Regions from separate parts of the Micromonospora sp. BQ11 genome, predicted to be linked through region 1. Evidence: riboswitches for the same ligand, from Rfam matches in the RefSeq annotation. Region 1 holds a riboswitch; the other holds the start of a gene.
What was found. Region 1 has a riboswitch for thiamine pyrophosphate ahead of thiE (thiamine phosphate synthase). Riboswitches for the same ligand answer to the same signal wherever they lie in the genome.
Positions count from the first base shown of each region.

Region 2: another riboswitch for thiamine pyrophosphate. It lies ahead of ACTMSW_RS06755 (ECF transporter S component); the one in region 1 lies ahead of thiE (thiamine phosphate synthase).

Region 1 is NZ_JBQHDB010000006.1:372,205-377,651, reverse strand. It holds gene ACTMSW_RS16100 (thiazole synthase) at 1-161, opposite strand, end outside; gene thiS (sulfur carrier protein ThiS) at 173-373, opposite strand; gene thiO (glycine oxidase ThiO) at 364-1,503, opposite strand; gene thiE (thiamine phosphate synthase) at 1,497-2,123, opposite strand; TPP riboswitch at 2,118-2,226, opposite strand; gene ACTMSW_RS16080 (aldo/keto reductase) at 2,715-3,683, opposite strand; gene ACTMSW_RS16075 (ABC-F family ATP-binding cassette domain-containing protein) at 3,759-5,438, opposite strand.
Region 2 is NZ_JBQHDB010000002.1:591,839-597,285, forward strand. It holds gene ACTMSW_RS06750 (permease) at 1-647, opposite strand, end outside; TPP riboswitch at 848-953, shown strand; gene ACTMSW_RS06755 (ECF transporter S component) at 1,028-1,618, shown strand; gene ACTMSW_RS06760 (ABC transporter ATP-binding protein) at 1,737-3,182, shown strand; gene ACTMSW_RS06765 (energy-coupling factor transporter transmembrane component T family protein) at 3,182-3,982, shown strand; gene gndA (NADP-dependent phosphogluconate dehydrogenase) at 4,122-5,447, shown strand, end outside.

The DNA of each region.
Region 1 (5,447 bases):
CCGGCGGTGCCGGGGGCGGTGTCGACGCGACGCAGGGCGAGGGTGACCAGCTCGGTGCCGGAGGCCCGGATCGCCTGCTCCAGGACGTGCAGGTTGGCGGCGCCGCCGGTGCCGAGGATGAGGCGCGACGTGAACGGGACGCCGCCGAGGTCCAGGGTCAGGGTCACCACGCTCACCCGCCCTGCGCGGCGCTGAGCACCTCGACGCGGTCGCCGTCGCGCAGCGCGGTCACCGGCCAGCCGGTCCGGGGCACCACTTCGCCGTTGACGGCGACCGCGAGGCCGCGCTGCTGGTCGGTGACGGCACGGACCAGGTCCGCCACGGTGGAGCCGCCGGGCAGGGTCCGGCCGGCACCGTTCACGGTCAGTTCCACGGGTGTCCCTCCTCGGTGGTGAACCGGTCCGGGGTGAACGGGGCCAGCAGCGGGTCGGCCACCCCGGTGGTGATCAGGTCGGCGATCAGGTCGGCGGTGACGGGGGTGAGCACGATGCCGTGGCGGTGGTGTCCGGTCGCCGCCAGCACGGCGGGCCGCCCGGGCAGCGGGCCGAGGATCGGGGCGTTGTCCGGTGTGCCGGGGCGCAGCCCGGCGACCGCCTCGACCAGGTCGTACTCGGCCAGCTCCGGTAGGAGGTCCACGGCGGCACGCAACAGGCGCAGCACCGCCCCGGCGGTGACCGTGGTGTCGGTGCGCTCCTCGACGGTCGCCCCGACCACCACCTCCCCGTCGGCGCGCGGGACGAGGTAGACGTGCTCGCCGTCGGCGTACCCCCGGATGACGTGCCGGAAGCCCGGCGCGGCGCCCCCGGGCGCGCGGAGCCGGAGCACCTGACCCTTCACCGGTCGGACCGGCAGCCCGGTCAGCGACGCGGCGCCGCAGCCGGCGGCGACCACTGTGACGCGAGCGTCCACCTCGGACAGGCGCGCGACGGCCGTGGCGGTGAGCGTCGCTCCGGCCCGCTCGGCGGCGGTACGCAGCGCCGGCACCAGGCGGCGCGGGTCGACCTGGTGGTCGGTGCCAGCGAGCGCGCCGCCACGCACTCGGGGGGCGAGGGCCGGCTCGCGGTCCCGCAGCTCCGAGGGGCGCAGCGGCGTCACCGGCAGTCCGAGCCCCTGCTGGAACGCCCACAGCCGCCGCGCCTCGGCCAGGTCGTCGGCGGTGAGCCCGACCAGCAGGGTGCCCTCGGTGCGGTAGCCGAGGTCGGCGCCGGTCGCCTCGGTCAGCTCGGCGGCGAACGCCGGCCAGCGGGCGGCGGAGGCGGTGAGCAGGCCGGTCAGCTCGTGCTCACCGAAGTACGCCTCGGCCACCGGCGCGAGCATCCCGGCGGCCACGTACGACGCCCCGGAACCGGGCGCCGGATCGTGCACGACGACGCGCAGCCCTCGCGAGGCACACCGCCAGGCGATCGCCAGCCCGACCGGCCCCGCCCCCACCACCGCCACATCCGGTGCAAGGAAGGGCCCCTTCTTAACGCCTGATGTATAGAAAGGGCCCCCGCTTAACACGTCAACGCCCCGAGCAGCTCCGCCGTGGCACGGGCGGGGTCGGCGGCTCCGGAGAGCGCGCCCACCACCGCCACCCCGTACGCGCCGGCGGCCCGCAGCTCGCGCACGTCCGCCGCCGTCACACCACCGATGGCGATCACCGGCACGGTGACCGCCTCGGCGACGGCGCGCACGCCGGCCACACCGATCGCCGGCGGCAGTCCGTCCTTGGTCCGGGTGGGTCGGAAGGGCCCCACGCCCAGGTAGCTCGCCCCGGCGGCGACCGCCTCGGTGGCGGCACCCGGCTCGCGGGCCGTCGCGCCGAGCACGGCGGCCGACCCGAGCACCCGCCGCGCCGCGCCGACCGGCAGGTCGTGCGCGCCGACGTGCCCACCGGCGGCGCCGACCGCGAGGGCCACGTGCAGGCGGTCGTTGACCAGGCAGGTCACGTCGTGGCGGGCGCAGAGCGCCACGACCCGGCGGGACAGGTCGTACGCCTCCCGGTCGGTGGCGTCGTCGCCGACCCGGACCTGGACGACCAGCTCGCCGCGGGCCACCGGCAGGGCGGCCCGCAGCACGGCGAGCGGGTCCCGTCCGGGTCGGGTGTCGGTGATCAGGTGCAGGCGTCCCAGGGACGGCACGGCAACACTCCTCCCTGCGCCGGCATTACCCGGATCAGGTTCGACGGTCGGGGGCTGTCAGCCCCCCTCTCAGCCCGGTACACCGGGCTCCCGTGGGTCACTTGCGGCTGTCACCGTACGACGGATCCTCGGATCCGCCAAGGGCGGGGGTACGGATTTCCCACCGACCGTCCGAAGGCGACGAGGGGGCGGCGGGTGAGCGTCCCGTCACGCCATGCTGTCCGGATGCCCTCCGCCGCCCGGGTTCCGCGCCGCCTCGCGTTCCTGCCGTTCCGGGCCGGCGCGGCCGTCGCCGAGGGTGTGGTGACCTGGTCGATGCTGCGCGCACCGGTGTGGCGCAGGCTCCTGCCGGACGTGTACGTGCACGTCGACGGCTATCGGGAGACCGACCATCGCATGTGGTGCGACGCGGTGGGCCTGGTGCTTCCGCCGGGCGGGGTGATCGCCGGACTCGGCGCCCTGTACCTCTGGGGCACCGACCTGCTGGGCCGGGCCGCCGGCAACACGCGGCACCGCCCGCCGGCAACGCGCGCACCAGGCCTCGCAACGCGTGCACCGCGCCGACCGCAAAGCGGCCGGGAACCGCGAGGTCTACCGGTCGAGTACGGCGCGCAGGGCCGCCAGGTCGTCGTCGCTGGGCTGCCAGGAACCGGCCGCCGCGTTGGCGCGTACCTGCTCGGGCGTGGTGGCGCCGGCGATCACCGACGTCACGGCCGGCTGGGCGGCGAGGCCACCGATCGCCACCTGGAGCATGGACAGGTCCCGGTCCGCCGCGTACGCCTCGATGGCCTCGATGGTGTCCCAGTCGGCGGCGGCGAGGCGGGCCGCGTACCGGCCGCCACCGGCGAGTCGGCTGCCGGCGGGCGGTGCCTGGTCCCGGCGGTACTTGCCGGTGAGCAGGCCGTTGGCCAGCGGGAAGAACGGCAGCATGCCGAGGCCGAAGCGCTCGCAGGCGGGGATCACCTCGGCCTCCACGCTCCGCTCCAGCAGCGAGTAGTGGTTCTGTGCGGAGACGAACCGGGTCCGGCCCTGGGACGACGCCGTCCAGTCGGCGTCGGCGATCTGCCAGCCGGCGAAGTTGGAGTTGCCCAGGTAGCGGACCTTGCCGGCGCGGACCAGGTCGTCCAGAGCCGCCAGCGTCTCGTCGATCGGGGTGTCCGGGTCGGGCTCGTGCATCTGGTACAGGTCGATGTGGTCGGTGCCGAGCCGGCGCAGCGACGCCTCCACCGCCCGCGCGATGTAGCGCCGGGCGCCCCGGGCGCCGAAGTCGGGCCCGTTGAGGCCGTGCATGTCCATGCCGAACTTCGTGGCCACCACCACGTCGTCGCGGCGGCCCTTGAGCGCCTGACCCAGCAGCTCCTCGGAGCCGCCCTGCGGTTCGCCGTAGATGTCGGCGGTGTCGAAGAAGGTGATGCCGGCGTCGAGGGCGGCGTCGACCACCGCCCGGGTGCCGTCGAGGTCGAGCTTGCGGCCGAAGTTGTTGCAGCCGATGCCGACCACGGACACCACGAGCCCGGAGTCGCCCAGCCGGCGGTACGTCATCTCAGTCACGAGATCCACCCTATGCCCGCCGGGGGGAGCGGAACGGTTCAGCCGAGTACCTCGGCCGCGAGCGCCCGCCGACGCCGGCGGGGATCACCGGACGTCCCAGACCGGCTCGGTGGTCTCCACCACCTCGCCGTCACCGCGGAACAGCACGAAACGGTCGAAGGAGCGGGTGAACCAGCGGTCGTGGGTCACCGCGACAACCGTTCCGGCGAAGGCCGCGAGGCCCGTCTCCAGGGCCTCCGCGCTGGCCAGGTCGAGGTTGTCGGTGGGTTCGTCGAGCAACAGCAGCGTCGTCCCCGACAGCTCCAGCAGGAGTACGAGGAACCGCGCCTGCTGCCCGCCGGAGAGGGTGCCGAAGCGCTGGTCGCCCTGCCCGGCCAACTCGTACCGGGACAGCGCCGCCATCGCCGCGTGCCGGTCCATGCCGGCGCGGTGCTCGTCGCCCCGCCACAGGATCTCGACCAGCGTCCGTTCCATCAACTCCGGCCGGTCGTGGGTCTGCGAGAAGTGACCGGGGCGGACACGGGCGCCGAGCCGGGCCATCCCGCCGTGCGCGACCGGGGCGAGCTTCTCGGCACCGTCGACCGGCCCGTTGGCGGGGTCGGGGTCGGTGCCGCCCCGGGCCAGCAGGCGCAGGAAGTGGGACTTCCCCGTCCCGTTGGCGCCGAGCACCGCGACCCGGTCGCCGTACCAGATCTCCAGGTCGAAGGGGTAGGTGAGGTTGTCGAGTTCGAGCTGCTCGCACATCACCGCGCGCTTGCCGGTCCGGCCGCCCGCGAGCCGCATCCGGATGTCCTGGTCCTTCGGTGGCACGGGCGGCGGCCCGGCCTCCTCGAACTTGCGCAGCTTGGTCTGCGCCGACTGGTAGCGGGAGGCCATGTCGGAGTTGTACGCGGCCTTCTGCTTGTACATCAACATCTGCTCGCGCAGCTTCTGGTGCTCCTCGTCCCACCGCTTGCGCAGCTCGTCGAGGCGCGCGTGGCGAGCGACCCGGGCGGCGTGCCAGCTGGCGAACCCGCCGGGGTGCACCCAGGCGCTGCCGCCCTCCACGGCGACCACCCGGTCGGCGGTGTGCGACAGCAGTTCCCGGTCGTGCGAGACGTAGAGCACCGACTTGCCGGACTCCCGCAGCCGCGCCTCCAACCAGCGCTTGCCGGGGACGTCGAGGAAGTTGTCCGGCTCGTCGAGGAGCAGCACCTCGTCGGGGCCGCGCAGCAGCAGCTCCAGGGCGAAGCGCTTCTGCTGGCCGCCGGAGAGGGTCCGGACGGGACGTTCCCGCGAGGCGTCCCAGGGCAGGTCGAGCACGATGGTGGAGACGGTGTCGAAGAGCACCTCCGCGTCGTACCCGCCGGCCTCGCCCCAGGCGGCCAGCGCGTCCGCGTACGCCAGCTGGGCCTTGCCGGCGGCGGTGCTGTACTTGCCGCGCACCTCGGCCGTCCGCATGGCCGCCTCGGTCTCGGCGAGCCGGCGCCCGGCGGCGCGCAGCGCCGGTGGGGCGAGCGAGAGCGCGAGGTCGGCGAGGGTCGACTCGTCGCCGATCATGCCGATGAACTGGCGCATGACGCCGAGCCCGCCGGTACGCGCGATCGTGCCGGTCCGCACCGTCAGGTCACCGGCGACCATGCGCAGGAGCGTCGTCTTGCCGGCGCCGTTCGGTCCGACCAGCGCGACCTTGGCCCCCTCGCCGACGCGGAACGACACGTCGGTGAAGAGTTCCCGGCCGTCGGGCAGGATGTGCCCGACCCCTGCCACGTCCACGTATCCCACGCCGGCATC
Region 2 (5,447 bases), on a different contig from region 1:
CCACCGTCCAGCTCGGGACGGCGGGGCAGCCGGATCCAGTCGGCGCGGCCGAGGCGAAGCCAGAGCCAACCCATGATCATGGCGACGATGAGGCTGGCCACCGCACGGCCGACGACCATCTCCGGGTTGTTCGGGAAGGCGACGGCGGTGGCGGCGAGCACGATCGGGTTGATCGCCGGCGCGGCCAGCAGGAAGGCCAGTGCGGCGGCCGGGGTCACGCCGCGCCGGATCAGCGAACCGGCGATGGGCACCGAGCCGCACTCGCAGCCGGGCAGGACCACGCCCGCGGCGCTGGCCACCGGTACCGCGAGGGCCGGATGGCGGGGCAGCGCCCGGGCCCAGAACGACCGGGGCACGAAGACGGCGATCACCGCGGAGAGCAGCACGCCGAAGACGAGGAAGGGCACCGCCTGGACCATGACCGAGACGAACACGGTGGTCCAGGTCTGGAGTCGGGGTGAGGACAGGAGGCCGGCCAGCGGCTCCCGGAAGATGATCAGCAGCACCAGCAGTGCCGCGAGCACCTCGACCGAGCCGATCCGGCCGCCCAGCCCGCCGCGCGGGCCGTCGTCGTCGCGCTCCGCCGACTCCTCCGGGCGTACGCCCTGCGTCCCGGTCGGGGCGTTCGGTGCGGCCAGGCCGACCATCCCTGTGCGGTGCGCCTCGCTGCCGTCGTGGGACGGGTCGGGGCCCTCGGTTTCCGGTGTCACGTGTGCGTCCTTCTGCCGGGTGGCGGGACCGGCGGCCTGAGAATACCGGTCGACCTCGGCCCCGGTCGATGGATGACCTGCGGAGAGATCACTTTGCCCGATGATCTTCACTGGTGTTAGCGTCGACGAGACAACTTCACATCCGACAGGGGAGCGCACAGCGCTGAGAGTGCGGGCACCGCCCGCAGACCCTCGAACCTGATCTGGGTAATGCCAGCGCAGGGAGTTCGGTCGACCTCCAGCCGCGCCGCCGTCCGGGCAATCCGGGCGTCGGCGTGCGTCTTCTCCTGGTTCACCTCATGGACTGGGAGCGCAGCATGACCACCACCGACACCACCCGTTGGCGCACGATCGACATCGTCGTCGCCTCGGTCCTCGCCGTCGCCTTCGGCGTCATCTTCTGGGCCTGGGACCTTGTCTGGGCCGCCACCGAGGGCGCGTTCGCGTTCTTCCCGCCGGCCCAGTCGGTCATCTACGGCATCTGGCTGCTGCCCGGCGTGCTCGGCGGGCTCGTCATCCGGAAGCCGGGGGCGGCCTTCTACTGCGAGTTCCTCGCCGCGTTCATCTCGGTGCTGCTGGGCAGCCAGTGGGGTGCCGTGGCGATCCTCCAGGGTGCGTTCCAGGGCCTCGGCGCGGAGCTGGGCTTCGCCGCCTTCCGGTACCGCTCGTTCCGCCTGCCGGCCGCCCTGCTCTCGGGTGCCCTCGCCGGCCTGGCCGCGGCCATCTTCGACCAGGCCCGGTACTACACGACGCTCGACCTGTGGAGCGCCCGGGTGCCGATCTTCGTGATCACCGTGCTCAGCGCCACGGTCGTCGCCGGCGCCGGCGCCTGGTACCTGACGCGCGCCCTGGCCAACACCGGCGTCCTGGACCGCTTCCCCGCCGGCCGCGACCGAGCACTGATCTAACCTCCACCCCCACCCACCCCACCCCCTCCCTCGTTGATCAAGAGGTTTGCGTCAACGGGAGCCGTTGTCCTGACGCAAACCTCTTGATCAACAGCAGTGGGCGGAGGGGGTGGGTGTAGTGGGTCGGGTGGAGCTGCGGGGGTTCGGGTGGCGGCACGCCGGGCGGAAACGCTGGGCGGTGCGGGGAGCGGACCTGCGGGTGGAGCGTGGGGAGCGGGTGCTGTTGCTCGGGCCCTCGGGGGCGGGCAAGAGCACGCTGCTCGCGGCTCTCGCCGGCCTGCTGCCCGAGGACTCCGGCGAGCAGGAGGGCACCGTCGAGATCGACGGGCTGGACCCGCGCAAGGACCGGGAGCGGGTCGGCATCGTCTTTCAGGACCCGGAGACCCAGCTGGTGATGGCCCGCTGCGGCGACGACGTGGCGTTCGGGCTGGAGAACCGGGGCGTACCGGCCGCCGAGATCTGGCCGCGCGTCGACCAGGCGCTGCGCCGGGTCGGCTTCCCGTACGACCGGGACCGTCCCACCGCCGCGCTCTCCGGCGGCGAGCAGCAGCGTCTCGCCCTGGCCGGCGCGCTGGCCCTGCGCCCCGGGCTCCTGCTGCTCGACGAGCCCACCGCCAACCTCGACCCGGCCGGTGCCGCGCTGGTCCGGGAGGCGGTGGCCCGGGCCGTCGACGCCGACACCACGTTGATCCTGGTGGAGCACCGGGTCGCCGAGGCGCTGCCGCTGGTCGACCGGGTGGTCGTGCTCCAGCCGGGCGGCGGCGTGCGCGTCGACGGCACCCCCGAGGCCGTCTTCGGCACACACGGCGACGCGCTCGCCGCCGACGGGGTCTGGGTGCCCGGCCGGCCCGTACCGCCCCGCCGGGCCACCGTGCCCGCGGGCGGGACGCTGCTCGCCGCCGAACGGCTCGGCCTGCCGCCCCGGCTGGCCGCCGTCGACCTGACCGTACGCGCGGGCGAGGCGCTCGCCGTCCTCGGCCCGAACGGGGCCGGGAAGTCCACCCTCGCGCTGCTGCTCGGCGGGCTGCTGAAACCGGGCACCGGTCGCGTCGCCGCCACGGCGGAGCTGGCCGGGGCCGACGCCCGCACTCCCCCGCACCGCTGGCGCGCGCCGGCGCTGGCCCGTCGGATCGGCTCGGTCTTCCAGGACCCGGAGCACCAGTTCGTCACGAGCACCGTCTTCGACGAGCTGGCGCTGGGCCCCCGCCGCACCGGCCGTCCCGATCCGGAGGTACGGGCCACGGTGGACGGGCTGCTGGACCGGCTGCGGCTGACGAAGCTCGCGGGCGCCAACCCGTACACCCTCTCCGGTGGTGAGGCGCGGCGGCTGAGCGTGGCGACGGCCCTGGCCACCGCGCCCCGCCTGCTGGTCTGCGACGAACCCACCTTCGGCCAGGACCGACGGACGTGGCTGGAGCTGGTCGACCTCCTCGCCGAGCTGCGCGACGCCGGGCACGGCCTGGTCACCGTCACCCACGACGCGGAGTTCGTGGCCGCCCTGGCCGACCGCAGGGTCCTGCTGGACCGCCCGCCGGTCGACGCGCGGCCCGGGACGCGACCGTGATCGGGGACTTCGGACCGGTCGCCCGGCCGGACGCGCCGCTGGCCCGGCGCAACCCGGTGGCGAAGCTCGCGGCGGCCCTGGTCTTCTCGATCGTCCTCATCGCCACCCTGGACCCGGTGGCTCCGGCGATCGCCATCGCCGTGGAGCTGGCGGTGCTGCCGCTGTTCGGCGTGCACCCCCGGGTGCTGCTCCGGCGGGCGTGGCCCCTGCTGCTCAGCGCCGCCGGGATCGTGGTGACGCTGGTGCTCTTCGCGGCCGATCGTTCCGGTCGGGTGCTGGTCGAGGCCGGGCCGGTGGTGGTCACCTCCGGGGTGCTGCTCACCGCCCTCGGCCTCGTGCTGCGGGTGTTCGCCGTCGCCCTGCCGGGGGTGATCGTCTTCGCCACCACGGATCCGACCGACCTGGCCGACGCGCTGGTCCAGAACGCGAAGGCGCCGGCCCGGTTCGCCATCGGGGCCCTGGCCGCGTTCCGGCTGGTGCCGCTGCTCGGCCAGGAGTGGCAGATGATCGCCATGGCCCGCCGGGCGCGGGGCGTCGACGCCGGGCGCAACCCGGTGGCCCGGCTGCGGCTCTTCGCCTCGACGGGGTTCGCGCTGCTGGTCGGTGCGATCCGGCGGGGCACCCGACTGGCCGTCGCGATGGACGCCCGGGGCTTCGACGCGCAGACCCCGCGTACGGTCGCCCGGCACCAACACTTCGGCCTCGCCGACGCCGCGCTGGTCGCCGGCGCGACGGCCCTGGCCCTCGCGGCCGTCACGACCAGCGTCCTCCTCGGCACCTTCCGCCCGCTGGTCGGCTGACCCCGGCCCCGCCCGATCGCGGCGGCCGCGACGTCCTGCGGCGCGGCGGTGACCGGTGGTCACGACACCACCCGGTACGCCGTGGAGCGCGATACGGTCTCAGCGGCAGAAGTGTCGACGATGGAAGGTGGCGGGACGCATGGCGGAGCAGGCGACGGCGCAGATCGGCGTGACGGGACTGGCGGTGATGGGCCGGAACCTGGCCCGCAACCTCGCCCGGAACGGCTTCACCGTGGCGGTGCACAACCGAACGCCTGAACGGACCCGCACCCTGGTCGCCGATCACGGCGACGAGGGGACGTTCGTGCCGGCCGAGTCGATGAGGGACTTCGTCGCGGCGCTGGAGCGCCCTCGCGCGGTCATCGTCATGGTGAAGGCGGGCGGCCCCACCGACGCCGTCATCGACGAACTGGTGCCGCTGCTGGACTCCGGCGACATCATCGTGGACTGCGGCAACGCGCATTTCGCCGACACCCGCCGCCGTGAGGAGGCGCTGCGCGCGCAGGGCGTGCACTTCGTCGGCACCGGCGTGTCCGGCGGCGAGGAGGGCGCGCTGCTCGGGCCGAGCATCATGCCCGGCGGGTCGCCGGAGTCGTACCGCAAGCTCGGCCCGATCTTCGAGAAGATCGCCGCGCAGGTGGACGGCACCCCGTGCTGCCGGCACATCGGCTCCGACGGCGCCGGTCACTTCGTGAAGATGGTGCACAACGGCATCGAGTACGCCGACATGCAGCTCATCGCCGAGGCGTACGACCTGCTGCGGGTGGGCCTGTCGGCGGAGCCGGCGGAGATCGCGGAGATCTTCCGCGAGTGGAACTCCGGCGAGCTGGAGTCCTTCCTCATCGAGATCACCGCCGACGTCCTGGCACACACCGACGCGGCCACCGGGCGGGCCTTCGTGGACGTGGTGCTCGATCAGGCCGAGCAGAAGGGCACCGGCCGCTGGACCGTGCAGAGCGCCCTCGACCTGGGCATCCCGATCACCGGCATCGCCGAGGCGACCTTCGCCCGCTCGCTGTCCGGGCACGCCGACCAGCGCGAGGCCGCCCGCGCCGCGTTCCCCGACGCGGGCGAGAAGTGGCAGGTGAGCGACCGGGAGACCTTCGTCGAGGACGTGCGGCGCGCGCTGCTGGCCAGCAAGATCGTCGCGTACGCGCAGGGCTTCGACCAGATTCGCGCCGGCAGCCGGGAGTACGACTGGAACATCGACCTCGGCGGGACCGCCACCATCTGGCGGGGCGGCTGCATCATCCGGGCGCGTTTCCTGGACCGCATCCGGCAGGCGTACGACGAGAAGCCCGAGCTGCCCACCCTGCTGGTGGCGCCGTGGTTCGCCGACACGGTGCGCGACGGCGTGCCCAGTTGGCGGCGGGTGGTGGCCGAGGCGGCCCGCGCGGGGGTGCCCGCGCCGGCGTTCGCCTCGTCGCTGGCGTACTTCGACGCGCTGCGCGCGGAGCGACTGCCG